Regions from separate parts of the Alcanivorax sp. VBW004 genome, predicted to be linked through region 1. Evidence: predicted binding sites of a transcription regulator. Region 1 holds the regulator's gene; the other holds the start of a gene.
What was found. The regulator sigma-54, encoded in region 1, starts transcription at its own class of promoters, with help from an activator protein. The targets are predictions, from matches to a motif close to TGGCACNNNNNTTGCTNT.
Positions count from the first base shown of each region.

Region 2: a site for sigma-54 is predicted at 1,356-1,373, ahead of F1529_RS11680 (P-II family nitrogen regulator). Genes of this name have one in related genera too.

Region 1 covers NZ_WNHC01000001.1:1,692,417-1,699,707, reverse strand. Annotated here, with positions in the region: gene lptA (lipopolysaccharide transport periplasmic protein LptA) at 1-534, shown strand, start outside; gene lptB (LPS export ABC transporter ATP-binding protein) at 531-1,256, shown strand; gene F1529_RS07845 (RNA polymerase factor sigma-54) at 1,496-2,959, shown strand; gene hpf (ribosome hibernation-promoting factor, HPF/YfiA family) at 2,999-3,298, shown strand; gene ptsN (PTS IIA-like nitrogen regulatory protein PtsN) at 3,314-3,787, shown strand; gene rapZ (RNase adapter RapZ) at 3,894-4,754, shown strand; gene F1529_RS07825 (HPr family phosphocarrier protein) at 4,818-5,087, shown strand; gene mgtE (magnesium transporter) at 5,192-6,556, shown strand; gene F1529_RS07815 (BPSS1780 family membrane protein) at 6,992-7,291, opposite strand, start outside.
Region 2 covers NZ_WNHC01000001.1:2,575,298-2,582,588, forward strand. Annotated here, with positions in the region: gene F1529_RS11670 (acyl-CoA dehydrogenase) at 1-162, opposite strand, end outside; gene F1529_RS11675 (tetratricopeptide repeat protein) at 372-1,241, shown strand; gene F1529_RS11680 (P-II family nitrogen regulator) at 1,600-1,938, shown strand; gene F1529_RS11685 (ammonium transporter) at 1,950-3,236, shown strand; gene F1529_RS11690 (SCP2 sterol-binding domain-containing protein) at 3,462-3,848, shown strand; gene F1529_RS11695 (molybdenum cofactor guanylyltransferase) at 3,967-4,512, opposite strand; gene F1529_RS11700 (ATP-dependent DNA helicase) at 4,642-6,591, shown strand; gene tsaB (tRNA (adenosine(37)-N6)-threonylcarbamoyltransferase complex dimerization subunit type 1 TsaB) at 6,588-7,262, shown strand; gene F1529_RS11710 (thioesterase family protein) at 7,259-7,291, shown strand, end outside.

The sequences.
Region 1 (7,291 bases):
GGCGTTCAGGCCGCCCCCATGGAAGGCCCCATCCAGGTCACGGCAGACAGTGGCCGCTTCGAACAGGATGCGGGCAGCGGCCTGTACCGGGGCAACGTGGAACTGATTCAGGGCAAGCGCAAACTGTTTGCTGACGAAATGCGCCTGTTCACCAAAAATGGCGACCTGGTCCGGGTGGAAGCCACCGGCTCCCCCGTGCGCATGGAGGAAGGCGAGGGACTGAATGCCCACGCCGAAAACCTGGTATACGACATTAACGCGCGCACTCTGGTCCTCACCGGCGACGCTTACATCGAGCATCAGGGCAATACATTTGAAGGCGCCAAGGTGGAATACAGCCTGGACTCCAAACGTGTGGACGCCAGTAGTGAAGGCGACCAGCGCGTTCGCCTGGTGATCCCGGCCGAGAATCAAACCAACGCCACCCGCACCGACGACGATGCTGCCGGCGACGAAGACACCAGCAACTCAAACGACACCCCCGGTGGCGGTAACGACACCGCCTCACCCGACGCGGAGCCCAGCACACCATGAGCCACTTACGCGCCCACCACCTGGCAAAAAGCTACAAGGGCCGCCGGGTCATCGAGGATGTCTCCCTGGACGTGGAAGCCGGCCAGATTGTCGGCCTGCTGGGCCCCAACGGCGCCGGCAAGACCACCTGCTTCTACATGATTGTCGGGCTGGTGGAAGCCGATGCCGGCCGCATTGAGATCAATGACAGCGACATCACCCACCTGCCCATGCACGGTCGCGCCCAGCGCGGGATTGGCTACCTGCCCCAGGAGGCCAGCATCTTCCGTCGCCTGACGGTGGAAGAGAACATCATGGCGATTCTGGAAACCCGCAAGGAGCTGAGCAAGGCAGAGCGCCACGAGCGCATGGAGAGCCTGCTCAAGGAATTCCACATCGGCCACATTCGCGATTCGCTGGGGATGAGCCTGTCCGGCGGCGAGCGGCGCCGAGCGGAGATTGCCCGCGGCCTGGCCACCGACCCGGACTTTATCCTGCTGGACGAACCCTTCGCCGGGGTGGATCCGATCTCGGTGAACGATATCAAGGGTATTATCCGCCACCTGAAAGACCGCGGCATTGGCGTCCTGATCACTGACCACAATGTGCGTGAAACGCTGGATATCTGCGACACCGCCTATATCGTCAGCGCCGGCCACATCATTGCCTCCGGCGATGCGGACATCATCCTCGCCAACCAGCAGGTGCGGGATGTGTACCTGGGCGCCGACTTCAGGCTCTAAACAGACTGCCAGCGACGCCGTGAAAGCACGGACCGGCCTGAAAGCAAGGTAGCCGCGCCCAATGCCTGGACGCGGCTACCTGCTGCCCCCCCCATTGCTGCTCGCCTCGCCACCAACGGCCCACTATCAACCGCCAACGTCACTCACCTAGCACACAAAGACCAGTGGCACAATTCTTGCTTGTTGTGTGATCAGCTTGGTATTCTCGTGTTTTGGGGATCCGCAGAATACCGAGCAGTATGAAGCCCACACTACAACTACAAATTGGCCAGCAGCTCACCATGACGCCGCAGCTGCAGCAGGCCATCCGCCTCTTGCAGCTGTCCACGCTGGACCTGCGCCAGGAAATCCAGCAGGCCGTGGAGAGCAACCCCTTGCTGGAACTGGCCGACGATTTCGGTGACGACAGCCTGCCCGAACATGACGAAGAACGTCAGGACGAGGAGCTGGACACCGAGCGTGACGACGCCCTGGAAGAACTGGTGCAGGACGAACCCGGCGCAGAAACCGAGTGGGACGATGTCTATTCCGGCCAGACCAGCAGCGCCACCGCCTCCCTCCCCGACGATGCAGACGAATGGCAGCAACGCCACGCGGTCTCCGGCAATCTTCAGGACCACCTGCTCTGGCAGCTGAATCTGACGCCCATGAGCGATGTGGACCGCATTATCGCCATGACAATCATTGAATCCCTGGACGACCGCGGCTACATCACCGTGCCCCTGGATGACATCGTCGACATGGTGAACGCCCAGCCGGAGCTGCTCACCGAAGGCGATGAACTGGAGCGCGACGAAGTGCTTGCCGTGCAGCACCGTCTGCAGCAGTTCGACCCCGTCGGCGTAGCCAGCATCGATCTGGCGGACTGTCTGGGCGTACAACTGCGCCAACTGCCCGCCGATACCGCCCTGCGCGACGAAGCCTGCGCCCTGCTGGCTCACCTGGACCTGCTGGAAAAACACGACTACGCCGCCCTGCGTCGCACCCTGCAGACCAGCGAAGACGTCCTGCTGGAGGCCCTGTCCCTGCTACGCACCCTGGACCCGGCCCCCGGCGAGCAGATCGGCGAGCCCCAGGTGGACTACGCCGTTCCCGACGTGATCGTCCGTCAGCATAAGGGCCGCTGGCAGGTCAGCCTCAACGACGACGTGCTCCCCCGGGTCAACCTGCAGCAGCAATACGCCAACATCGCCCGCAACACCAGCGGCGAAGACGGCCAATATCTGCGCAATTGCGTTCAGGAAGCCAAATGGTTCATCAAGAGCCTGCAGAGCCGCCACGACACCCTGCTCAAGGTAGCCACCCGCATTGTCGATGTGCAGCAAGGGTTCTTCGATTATGGCGATGAGGCCATGAAACCCCTGGTTCTGGCGGATATTGCCGATGCCGTTGAGATGCACGAATCGACCATCAGTCGGGTCACCAACCAGAAATACATGATGACACCCCGCGGTGTCTTTGAGCTGAAATATTTCTTTTCCAGTCACGTGGGAACAGACGGCGGCGGTGAGTGTTCCTCCACCGCTATTCGTGCCATTATTAAGAAGCTGGTCGCTGCCGAGAATCCCCGCAAGCCGCTCAGCGATAACAAGCTGGCCAGCTTGCTGAATGAGCAGGGAATCAATGTAGCGCGCCGGACCGTCGCCAAATACAGAGAGGCGATGCGAATACCGTCTTCCAGCGCCCGCAAGCGTTTGGTGTAGGGCGCCAGGACGGATCCCAAACAGGTAAAGGAGCCAGCCATGCAAATTAATATCAGCGGTCATCACCTGGATATTACCGATGCCTTGCGTGCCTATGTGGGTGATAAGTTCTCCCGCCTGGAGCGCCACTTCGATCAAATCACCAGCGTCCAGGTCATTCTCTCTCCGGAACCGAAAACCCATAAAGCTGAATCCACAATCCATATTTCCGGGGCCGATGTCTTCGCCACCGCTGAGGCCGGAGACATGTATGCAGCGATCGATAAGCTGACGGACAAGCTGGACCGCCAGATTCTCAAACACAAGGAAAAGGCCGTCAGCCACAAGCACGGTCACTAACCCAAAGCGACAATTATGCGAGTTCGCGAACTACTGACTCTGGCCCGCACCCATCATGGCGTGCAGGCCAGCAGCAAGAAACAACTGCTGGATCAGGTTGCACAGCTGGCCGCGGCCAGCTGTGACAGCCTCAATGAACAGGAGGTCTTCGATGCTTTGGTCGCCCGGGAAAAACTGGGCTCCACAGGCATTGGCGAAGGCATTGCCATTCCCCACTGCCGGCTCGGACATTGCCAGCAAGCAGTAGGCCTGTTGTTGAAACTGGAAAGCCCCATCGATTTCGACGCCGTTGACGGGCACCCCGTGGACTTGGTGTTTGTATTGCTGGTCCCCCAGGACAACCCGGAACAGCACCTCAAGACACTCAGCCACCTGGCATCCCTGTTCAACGACGACAGCTACCGTGCGGAACTGCGCCACAGCACCGATAACCAACACCTCTATCAGACGGCCGTAGAGTCCGAAGCGGAGTTGCGACTGGCATCATGAAGGAACGCAACAAGCTTTCACGCATCATGCAACACGCCCCAAACGCCCCCTTGTCTATCGATCTTGCGTGCCAGCGTGCTACGTGTGGCGTGCCAGCGGTGCAATCATGAAACTCACCATTATTAGTGGCCGCTCCGGGTCCGGGAAAACCACCGCGCTGCAAGCGCTGGAGGACCAGGGATTTTATTGTGTCGACAACCTGCCCGCCGGCATGCTGCCGACACTGGCGAAACAGCTCAGCGAGGGCGAGCCCCCGATTGAGCGGGTCGCTGTGGGCATTGATGCCCGCAACCTCCCCGCCCAGCTACTGGCTTTCGACAACATCCTTGAAGCCTTGAACGAACAACAGGTGGGCAGTGAAATCATCTACCTGGACGCGGATGACCACACCCTGCAGACCCGCTTCAGCGCCACCCGTCGCCGTCACCCGCTGGGCACCGGCGAGCGCTCACTGGCCGACGCCATCGGCCATGAACGGGAACTGCTGGCCAACATCCGCCAGCGCGCCGATCTGGTCATCGACAGTAGCAACCACGACGTGCACACCCTGCGCAACCTGATGCGCGAACGGGTGGCTCGCCGTGAAGCCGCCCTGTCGCTACAGCTGGAATCCTTCGGCTTCAAGAATGGCCTGCCCACCGACGCGGACCTGGTGTTCGACGTACGGGTATTGCCCAACCCGCACTGGCATGCAGACCTGCGCCCCTTTACCGGCAAGGATGACTGCATCATCGATTTCCTCAGCCAGCATCAGGCCAGTCACGACATGCTCAAGGACATCGGCGATTTCGTGGCGCGCTGGTTACCGGCGTTTGCCCACAGCGATCGCAGCTACGTGACAGTCGCCATCGGCTGTACCGGCGGGCGCCATCGCTCAGTCTTTATCACCGAACAGCTGGCATGGACTCTGCGCGCCAAAGGCATTGCCCTTCAGGTTCGCCACCGGGAACTGCCCAGAGAGCAATAACGCGGCCATGACCTGACACCCGGCCTTTTCCCTTTCAGATCACTTCTGACCACAAGACACCCGATGATTGAAAAGAAGCTCGACGTAATCAACAAACTCGGCCTGCATGCCCGCGCGGCCGCCAAAGTGGTCAGCGTGGCCTCCCGCTACGACAGCCGCATTCTGGTCCTGCACAAGAGCCAGACCATCGACGCAAAAAGCATCATGGGCCTGCTCATGCTTGGCGCAGCGAAAGGCAGTAGCGTCACTTTTCAGGTGGAAGGGGAAGACGAACAACACGCCATGGACGAATTGGAAGACCTGTTCGCCCGCTGTTTCGACGAAGGCGAGTAGCCTTCTAATCACCGGGAAATTTACCACTCTTTACCGCCATCCCACCGGCGACGCTTCGGCCTTCACACCGCCTCGTGTAAACTCTCTTCCAGCAAGGAGGAGCCATGCCCGCTGATAGCAGCCGTAGCCAACAGCATTTAAAAGCCATTAACCGCGCCCTGGCCAGCGGTACCTATACCCAGGTACGTCAGCTGATCAACAATTTGCCCGGCGCGGAAGCGGCGCATTTACTGGAATCCTCCCCGCCACGGGAACGGGAAATTCTCTGGCAGTTGCTGCATAAAGACCAGGAATCCGAAGTCCTGCAATACCTGGGCGAAGAGGTCCGGGTCGAACTGCTGCGTAACCTGTCCACCGACGAACTGGTCTCGCTGGTCGAAGAACTGGACACGGATGACCTGGCGGATTTGCTGCAAGAGCTGCCGGACCATGTCACCTCCCAGGTGATGGCCAGCCTGGACGAACAGAACCGCGAACGGCTGGAGCATGTGCTCAGCTACCCGGAAGACACCGCCGGCGGCCTGATGAACACGGACGTGATCACCGTGCGTCCGGAGATCACCTTCGAAGTTGTTCAACGCTACCTGCGTCGCCGCGGCGAAATTCCTCGCACCACGGATAACCTGGCCGTAGTGAACCGGAAAAACCAGTTCATCGGCCTGCTGCCACTGACCAAGGTACTGATCAGCGACCCAGGCACCACCGTGCGCGAAGCCATGATCACCGACACGGAATCCATTACTGCCACCCTGCCCGCCCACGAAGTGGCAAAGATCTTCGAACGCCACGATTTGGTAACCGCCCCGGTGGTGGATGAGGACGGCATGCTGGTGGGCCGGATCACCATTGATGACGTTGTTGACGTAATCCGCGAAGAAGCGGATCACTCACTGATGAGCATGGCCGGTCTGGATGAAGACGAAGATACCTTCGGCTCCGTGTGGCAAACCGCTCGCCGTCGGGCCCTGTGGCTGGGCATCAACCTGCTGACTGCACTCGCCGCCTCTGCCGTCATCGGCCTGTTTGAAGCCACCCTGGAAAAAGTCGTGGCGCTGGCCATCCTGATGCCCATCGTGGCCAGCATGGGCGGTATCGCCGGCAGCCAGACACTGACCTTGGTGATCCGCGCCATGGCGCTGGGCCAGATCCAGTCCAACAACACCCGCTACCTGCTGTTCAAGGAACTGTCCGTGGGTGCAATCAATGGCTTGCTATGGGCAACCGTGATCGGCATTACCGCCGGGCTGTGGTTCAACGACCCCAACCTCGGACTGGTCATCGCCGCCGCCATGGTGATCAACCTGGTGATGGCCGCCAGCGCCGGCGCTCTGCTACCTATCACCATGAAACGTCTCGGCATCGATCCGGCCCTGGCCGGCTCCGTGGTGCTGACCACCATTACCGATATTGTCGGCTTCTTTGCCTTCCTCGGCCTTGCCACGGTGCTGTATGCACACCTCCTCACCTGAGCCGCGATGGTGATAACTTGCAGCATGCTGCTGCCGCAGAGCGGTATAAAAAAGGTTCATCGCGGAATTGAGTAATCAGCCGGCTTCAGAACTTGTCTCATTATCCCGCCTTGGCAGCCGCTGGACGCCGGATGCCAGACGACGGACGCTTGCATTCAAAACCTGAACACCTTGGCCCCGATACTCTCCGCGCAAAATGCATTACCCGATCACGACCTTAATGATGGCCCTGAAATCCCCACAATAACGACAGCCGCTCAGGCCAGGGGTTTTACGTCAGGCATTCGGCGTCAAGCGTTTGGCAACGTGCCGGGCATTCGCGATAACCCAATTAAACGTTGAGAAGCGTGTTCTTCACTCCAGTCCGCGAAGAACCATAAAAAAAGGCGCCGTACCCGGCGCCTTTTTTTATCACTGCATCATTGCCCGTCGCGCTTATTCCACAAACAACTGCTTGAACGATACGTAGTACGCACCGGCCAGAATCGGCATCACGAACAACCACCCCAACAGGAGCGGAATCGCTGCTACCACCAGGATCAGGGAGATCACCAGGGTATAAACGATGAAGGGAATAATATTTTTCAGGCAGGCATCCAGGCTCAGCTTCATGGCGTCGACCACCCCTTTTTGCCCCAGAAAGATCAGCGGCACGACGAAGTAAAACAGGAACATGAAGACAAACATGGCTACCGTGGCCAACAGGCCAAGCACCACGATGGCCGCAGTACCGCC
Region 2 (7,291 bases), 880 kb from region 1:
GAGCAGAATCAGGGAAATGGGATGGAACAGCCAGGAAGCGAGGAAGCCGCAGAGCAGCCACACAATGACGAAAACGGCACTGCCAATGCCTCGGCTGATTTGCTGATAGAAGAGGGTCATCAGCGTGGCAATTAACAACACAATAGCCAATAGGCTAAGCATGGTGATCTCCTTTGCCTGGGTGGAATACCTTCCAGCATGCGGGTGCCGCCATGGAGAGGGCGTGAAACTGTCGCCATGAACTTCAAACCGCACACCTGTCTTTCAGTCTAACGCGCAGATGGCATAAGTTGCACAGGATTTAACCGGATTTAATCTGGATGATGCCTTACACTTGGCGCCACTTTGAATGCGTTTTCAGGAGCATAGCGTTGCAGCCGAACAGCCCTATCATTGAAGCCACCGAGCAGAATATTCAGCAAATTCTTGAGCAATCCCAGCAAATCCCGGTGATCGTGGATTTCTGGGCCAGCTGGTGCCAGCCCTGTTTGCAAATGGCGCCGATCCTGGAGCGGCTGGTCAATGAATATCAGGGCAAGGTGCTGCTGGCGAAAGTGAATGCAGATGAGCAGCAAATGCTGGCCAGCCAGTTTGGTGTGCGCAGCCTGCCCAGCCTGAAACTGGTGTACCAGGGGCAATTGGTCAGTGAGCTGGATGGCGCCCAGACGGAAGGCGCGCTGCGCCAGTGGCTGGCACCGGTAGTCGACCCTGAAGCAGCACAACAACAGCAGGAAGAAGGCTTTATCGAGCAGGTGCGCATGGCCATTGAGGCGGGCCACACGGAGCAGGCGGAAGGGGCATTACGCCAGACCTTGGAGCAAAGCCCGGACAAGCATGCCATTCGTGCCCTGCTGGTGGAGTTGCTGTTGGGGGAAGGGCGCCTGGATGATGCCCAGTCGGTGCTGGCGGAAGTGACAGAAGATGCGGAACCGTTACGCCCGTTCCGGGCACGTTTCGCGTTGCTGGAAAAGCTGGAAGGGACCGGGCAGAGTCTGGCGGAGCTGTCCGCCCGTATCGCCGACAAGCCCACCCCGGAAGATCTTTATGCCTACGGCTTGCAGGCCGCCGCGGCGGGCCAGTTTGAAACCGGGCTTGAGTCGCTGCTGACGCTGTTGCGTGATTATCGCGATTTTCGCGACGGGGTGGCCCGCAGTGCGCTGCTGGAAGTGTTTGAATGCCTTCCCAAAGGCGACCCTTTAGCCAGTGAATATCGCCGCAAGATGTTCAACTACCTCTACTGAGCCTGCCTCCAACTTCCTCCCCGCGGGCAGCGGGTGTCCCCGTTGCCCGTGTCTATCCTGCCTGCTTTTCCGTGCTGACGGCGATTGCCGGGCCGCTGCTCGCCCGCTGTTTTTTGGTGCGTGATTCGCTTTTTCTCCCTGTGTAAGGCGGGATGTCTGCGCCACTTTGATGCTAATAGTGTTCATCCATGGTGCGCCAATAAAGTGCAGTGTTCTTTTGTGGTGCGACATGAATTTTATTCAGCGCTAACTGATTGAAATAGCGTGCACTATTTTGTGGCCTGATTCTTGAATGCCCCTTGTCGGTGCAAACTTCCGGCACGTGTTGTGTTGGTGCATGAGGACGAGGAGATACCGAATGAAAATGCTGACTGCGGTGGTCAAGCCGTTTAAGGCCGAAGAAGTGCGCGATGCGCTGGCCCAGGTCGGGGTGCAGGGCATGACGATTACCGAAGTAAAGGGGTTTGGGCGCCAGAAAGGGCACACCGAACTGTATCGGGGGGCGGAGTACGTGGTGGATTTTGTTCCCAAGGTGAAGCTGGAGCTGGCGGTCCGTGAAGAGCAGCTGGACCAGGCGATCGAGGCAATCATGAAAGCGGCCGGCACCGGCAAGATCGGTGACGGCAAGATTTTCGTGACTGACCTGGAGCAGGTGATCCGCATCCGTACCGGTGAAACCGGCAGCGAAGCCATTTAAGGGGCCCGACGATGAAAAAATTGATAGCTGTATTGTTGATGTTGCCTTCGCTGGCGCTGGCCGATGGCCTGGATACCGGTGACAGTGCCTGGATTCTCACCGCCACCGCGCTGGTGCTGTTCATGACGCTGCCGGGCTTGAGCCTGTTCTACGGCGGCCTGGTGCGCGCCAAGAACATTCTGTCTGTTTTGATGCAGTGTTTCGCCATTACCTGTGCCGTGTCGCTGGTGTGGCTGATTTGCGGTTATTCCCTGGCGTTTTCCGACGGCGGCAGCATGAATGCCTGGATCGGTGGCCTGGACCATGTGTTCTTTTCCGGGATTACCCGGGAGACGCTGGAAGGCACCTTGCCGAAAAGCCTGCACGGGCTGTTCCAGATGACCTTTGCCATCATTACGCCAGCCCTGATCGTCGGTGCTTTTGCCGAGCGCATGCGCTTCGGGCCGATGCTGGCGTTTTCCGTACTCTGGCTGCTGGGGGTGTATATCCCGGTGTGTCACTGGGTCTGGGGCGGCGGCTGGCTGGCTGACCTGGGGCTGTATGACTTTGCCGGTGGTACCGTGGTTCACATCACTGCTGGTGTGGCAGCGCTGGTGGCGGCTGTGGTGCTGGGTAACCGTAAAGGTTTCCCCACCCAGGGCATGATGCCGCACAACATGACCATGACCGTTACCGGTGCCGGCATGCTGTGGGTGGGCTGGTTCGGGTTCAATGGGGGTTCGGCCCTGGCGGCCAATGGCGATGCGGCCATGGCCATGCTGGTGACACACATTTCTGCGGCCGCCGGTTCGCTGGCCTGGATGGCCATGGAATGGAAAAAATTCGGTAAACCCTCCGCGCTGGGCATTGCTACCGGCATGGTGGCGGGCCTGGGCACGATTACCCCGGCATCCGGCTTTGTCAGCCCGGCTGCGGCGCTGGTGATTGGCCTGTCCGCTGGTGTCATCTGCTTCTACATGGTGATTTTCGTCAAGCACAAGCTGAAGATTGACGATTCCCTGGACGTTTTCCCGGTCCACGGCATTGGCGGCATCCTGGGTACCTTGCTTGCCGGTGTGTTTGCTTCCACGGAACTGGGCCTGTTCTCCGGTTACGGCTTTGCCAAGCCGGAGTACACCATGCTGGATCAGCTGGGCGTCCAGGCACTGGGCGTGGTGGCCACCTTTGTCTATACCGCACTGGTAACCTGGGTATTGCTCAAGCTGATAGGCCTGTTTGCACCATTGCGTGTGACCGGCGACGAAGAGACACAGGGGCTGGATATCGCCCTGCATGAAGAGCGTGGCTACGACCTCTGATTGTCTGTTTGAAGCTGATTTAAGGCGCTCGAAAAGCCCGGCATTTTGCCGGGCTTTTTTGTCCTATAAGGACACATCTGCGGCTATTGCCACCCTCTGAGCCTTTCTATAAGGTACGGGTAAGTTTCGAACGCTCGTTTGAATTGGCTAGCAGCAATAAAGCCTGTGCCAGCCCTGTGAAAGGGGGCGTCGAAGTCATATCGATAGGTTTAAGGAGAAACAAGAATGAGCCTGGAATTTCTGTCTGACGAGTGGTTTGCAAAAGTAAAAGAAATCCGTGATGGCGCGGGTAATGTTGAAGCGCCGGCAGCACTGGCTGACCTGGTAATCAACATCACTGTTAATGCTGACGGTGGCGACAAAGAGCTGGCTCTGGTGGGCGGCATGATCGAAGAAGGTCATCACGCTGACGCTCCGACTACCATGATCCTGCCGGCCGACCTGGCCAAGCGCATCTTCATCGAAGGTGACCAGTCTGCAGGCATGCAAGGCTTCATGAGCGGCCAGATCCGCATTGAAGGCGACATGAGCAAGCTGATGGCTCTGCAAACCGCACAGCCTTCTGCTGATCAGGTTGCCCTGATGAAGCAGATCCAGGACGTGACCGCGTAATACCGCGTTTTCGTTCCATGACAATGCCCGCCTTGTGCGGGCATTGTTGTTTTAGGCGACGTCACACGCAGCATCCCTGCCTGTAGCGTGGGGCGTGGGGCGTGGAGTGTGGAGTGTGTTACGCGTCATGTGTGTGATTCAGGTTCTGCAATGGCGTGGCCACGGCCACCGGCTGAACGCATACCTGATCCAGCCAGCCGTGCGCACTGCGCTTGCCCGCATCCAGATAATCTCTGAGCGAGTCTTGCCAAGGCTCGGCATAGAAGGCCATGCATAGCGGTTGTCGGCGTAGCGGATCGTGGGCAACGCAAATATGCTCCATTGACGCCGCCGCCAACAAATCCTGAGTCATGGCTGTGGGCAGGGTCAGCAGGTCACAGGGCAGGCACAGGCACAGGCCGTGGGCTTCCCCCAAAGCGGCTTCCAACCCGGCCAGTGGTCCAAGAAAACCGTCGCGCCGATCCGCGACCACCTGATCGGCCCAGGCTTGATAGCGGTCAGTATTGCGATTGGCACTGATTACTATGCGGGTGGGGCGGGGGAGTAGATTATCGAGCAGGTGAGCGACCAGTGGCTTGCCATCCACCTCCACCAGTCCCTTGTCGGCACCGCCCATGCGTTGCCCCTGCCCGCCGGCCAGAATGATTAAGGTATAGTCGACCATATTGCCTTCTCGTCGTGCTCTCGCGTTGGGTTCCGGGGGCGAATCGGCTATGCTCTGCGCGCGCGTTGGGCGATGCTGACAGCTTGTGTTTTACCAGCCCCGAGTGCAGACACGTTTCAGGGACATTATGTGACTACCGCCCGTAATCATCTTACCGATTTAGCGCGCTTTGCGCCGCTCCTGCCTGGCTACCAGCCGCGTGAACCGCAGCTGGAAATGGCTGACGCGGTGGAAGACGTGATTGGCAGTGGTGCCACCTTGCTGGTGGAAGCGGAAACCGGCACCGGCAAGACGCTGGCTTACCTGGTGCCTGCACTGCTGTCTGAAGGCCCGACGTTGGTGTCCACCGGCACCAAGAGCTTGCAGGACCAGCTGTTCTTCAAAGACCTGCCCATGGTCAAGAAAGCCCTGAACCTGCCGAGAAAAGTGGCGCTGTTAAAAGGGCGTGCCAATTACCTATGCCCGTACCGGCTGGAATTGCATCAGGAAGACGCCCGTTTTCTCACCCGTGAAACCGTGGGGCAGATGCAGATTGTGGCGCACTGGGCCGGGCGTACCCGCACCGGTGATATCGCCGAGCTGCAACAGATCCCGGAAGATGCACCGGTATGGCCCTGGGTGACCAGTACCGCGGACAATTGTCTGGGGACGGAGTGCCCCCGCTATAACGAATGCCCACTGATGAAGGCGCGCAAGGAGGCCCAGGAAGCCGACCTGGTGGTGGTGAATCATCATCTGTTCTTTGCGGATGCGGCATTGCGTGGCAATGGTGCGGCTTCTGAATTACTGCCCACCGCCAACACGGTGATTTTCGATGAGGCGCATCAACTGCCCGAAATTGCCGCGGCGTTTTTTGCGGACACCCTGAGCACCCGGCAGATTCAGGAGCTAGGCCGCGACAGTCTGTCGGAAGCCGGGCATACCGCTGCCGATCTGGCAGAGCTGAATCGCCTGGTCGCCGCGGTGGATAAAGGGGGCATGGACTTGCGTTTGAGCCTGGGTGACGGTGAGCGCCGTGAGCCCTGGACGGAAGTGGCTGATAACAAGGCGGTGGTTGAAGCCGGGGAAACCCTGCTGCAGGCCTTGCAGGAGCTGGATGCCTTCCTCGGACCGCTGGCCAAGGCGAGCAGAGGTATGGACGCCTGTTCCCGGCGGGCCAGTGAGCAGGTGGATTGTCTGGCGGCCTACCTGAAAGGCGGCCAGCCCAACCGGGTGTACTGGTTTGAGACGTTCAAACGTTCCGTAGTGTTGCACAGCACGCCGTTGTCTGTGGCCGCGCAGTTGCGCGCCCAGCGTGAACGTCATCCTTGTAGCTGGATTCTTACCTCCGCCACCCTGTCAGTGGGCGGACGCTTTGAACATATTCAACACCGCCTGGGGCTGGACTCTGCTCGCACCCTGCGTCTGGAAAGCCCCTTCGATTTCAAACGCCAGGCGGTCTTCTATGCCCCGGAAGGCCTGCCGGCGCCCAACGACCGCGAGTACACCGCACAACTCACCAACGCCATGGTGCCGGTCATTAATGCAGCCAAGGGCCGCACTTTTTTCCTGTTTACGAGTCACAGAGCATTACGCGAAGCCGCCGGCATCCTGCGCCAGAAAATTGATTTCCCTTTGCTGGTGCAGGGCGAGTCCGGTCGGCGTGAGCTGCTGGAGGCCTTCCGGGAGAAGGGCAATGCAGTATTGCTGGGCACCAGCAGCTTCTGGGAGGGCATTGATGTCCGCGGTGAAGCCCTTAGCTGTGTGATCATTGATAAACTGCCGTTTGGCTCCCCCGGTGACCCTGTGGCCGCCGCGCGTATCGAACACATTAACCGCAACGGCGGTAATGCGTTCCGCGATTACCAACTTCCCCAGGCGGTGCTGGCCTTGCGTCAGGGAGCCGGGCGGCTGATTCGTGATCCGAAAGACACCGGTTTACTGGTGGTGGCGGACCCGCGACTGTTAACGCGCAGTTATGGCAAGTTGTTCGTCAACAGCCTGCCCAACATGACCCGCACCCGTAAGCTGGACGTGGTGCAACGGTTTTTTGATTATCTGGCCCGGCAGGGCCTGGAAGCGGAAAAGATGGAATCATGACGCGCATACTCGCACTGGAAACCGCAGGCGAAACCTGCTCGGTGGCGTTGCTGGACGATGGCAATGTGATCGAACGCTTTGAACACGCGCCACGGCGACAGACCGAGCTGGTGCTGCCAATGGTCGAAGGGCTGCTGGCCGATGCCGGGGTCCGGTTGAAGGATCTTGATGGCATTGCGTTCGGCCATGGCCCGGGCGCGTTCACGGGCGTGCGCGTGGCTGCGGCGGTGACTCAGGGTCTGGCGTTTTCGGCGGACCTGCCGGTGGTGGGGATTTCCACCCTGGCGGCCTGCGCACTCAGTGCGCAGGCGATACAGGCGCATTCCCATGTGATTGCCTGTTTCGACGCACGTATGGGCGAGGTGTACCTCGGCGCCTATGAGTGTGAGGGCGGTGCAGCCAGTGCCGTTCTCAACGATGGCCTGTTTAACCCCGATGCCTTGCCGGATCTACCGTCGGCGGACTGGATGATTATCGGTTCCGGGCTGGTCTATCAGGATGCGCTGGTGGCGGCCTATGGCGCAAGCCGCTGCGTTATTGACGCCCACCCCCATGCGAAAGCGGTGGCCCAGCTGGCATTATCAGCATTCGAACGCGGAGAGGGTGTCAGTGCGGAACAGGCGCAGCCAGTCTATTTGCGAGACCAAGTGATTCAGGGAGCTGTACGATGATCAACTGGGACCTTCCCAATGTGCATGAG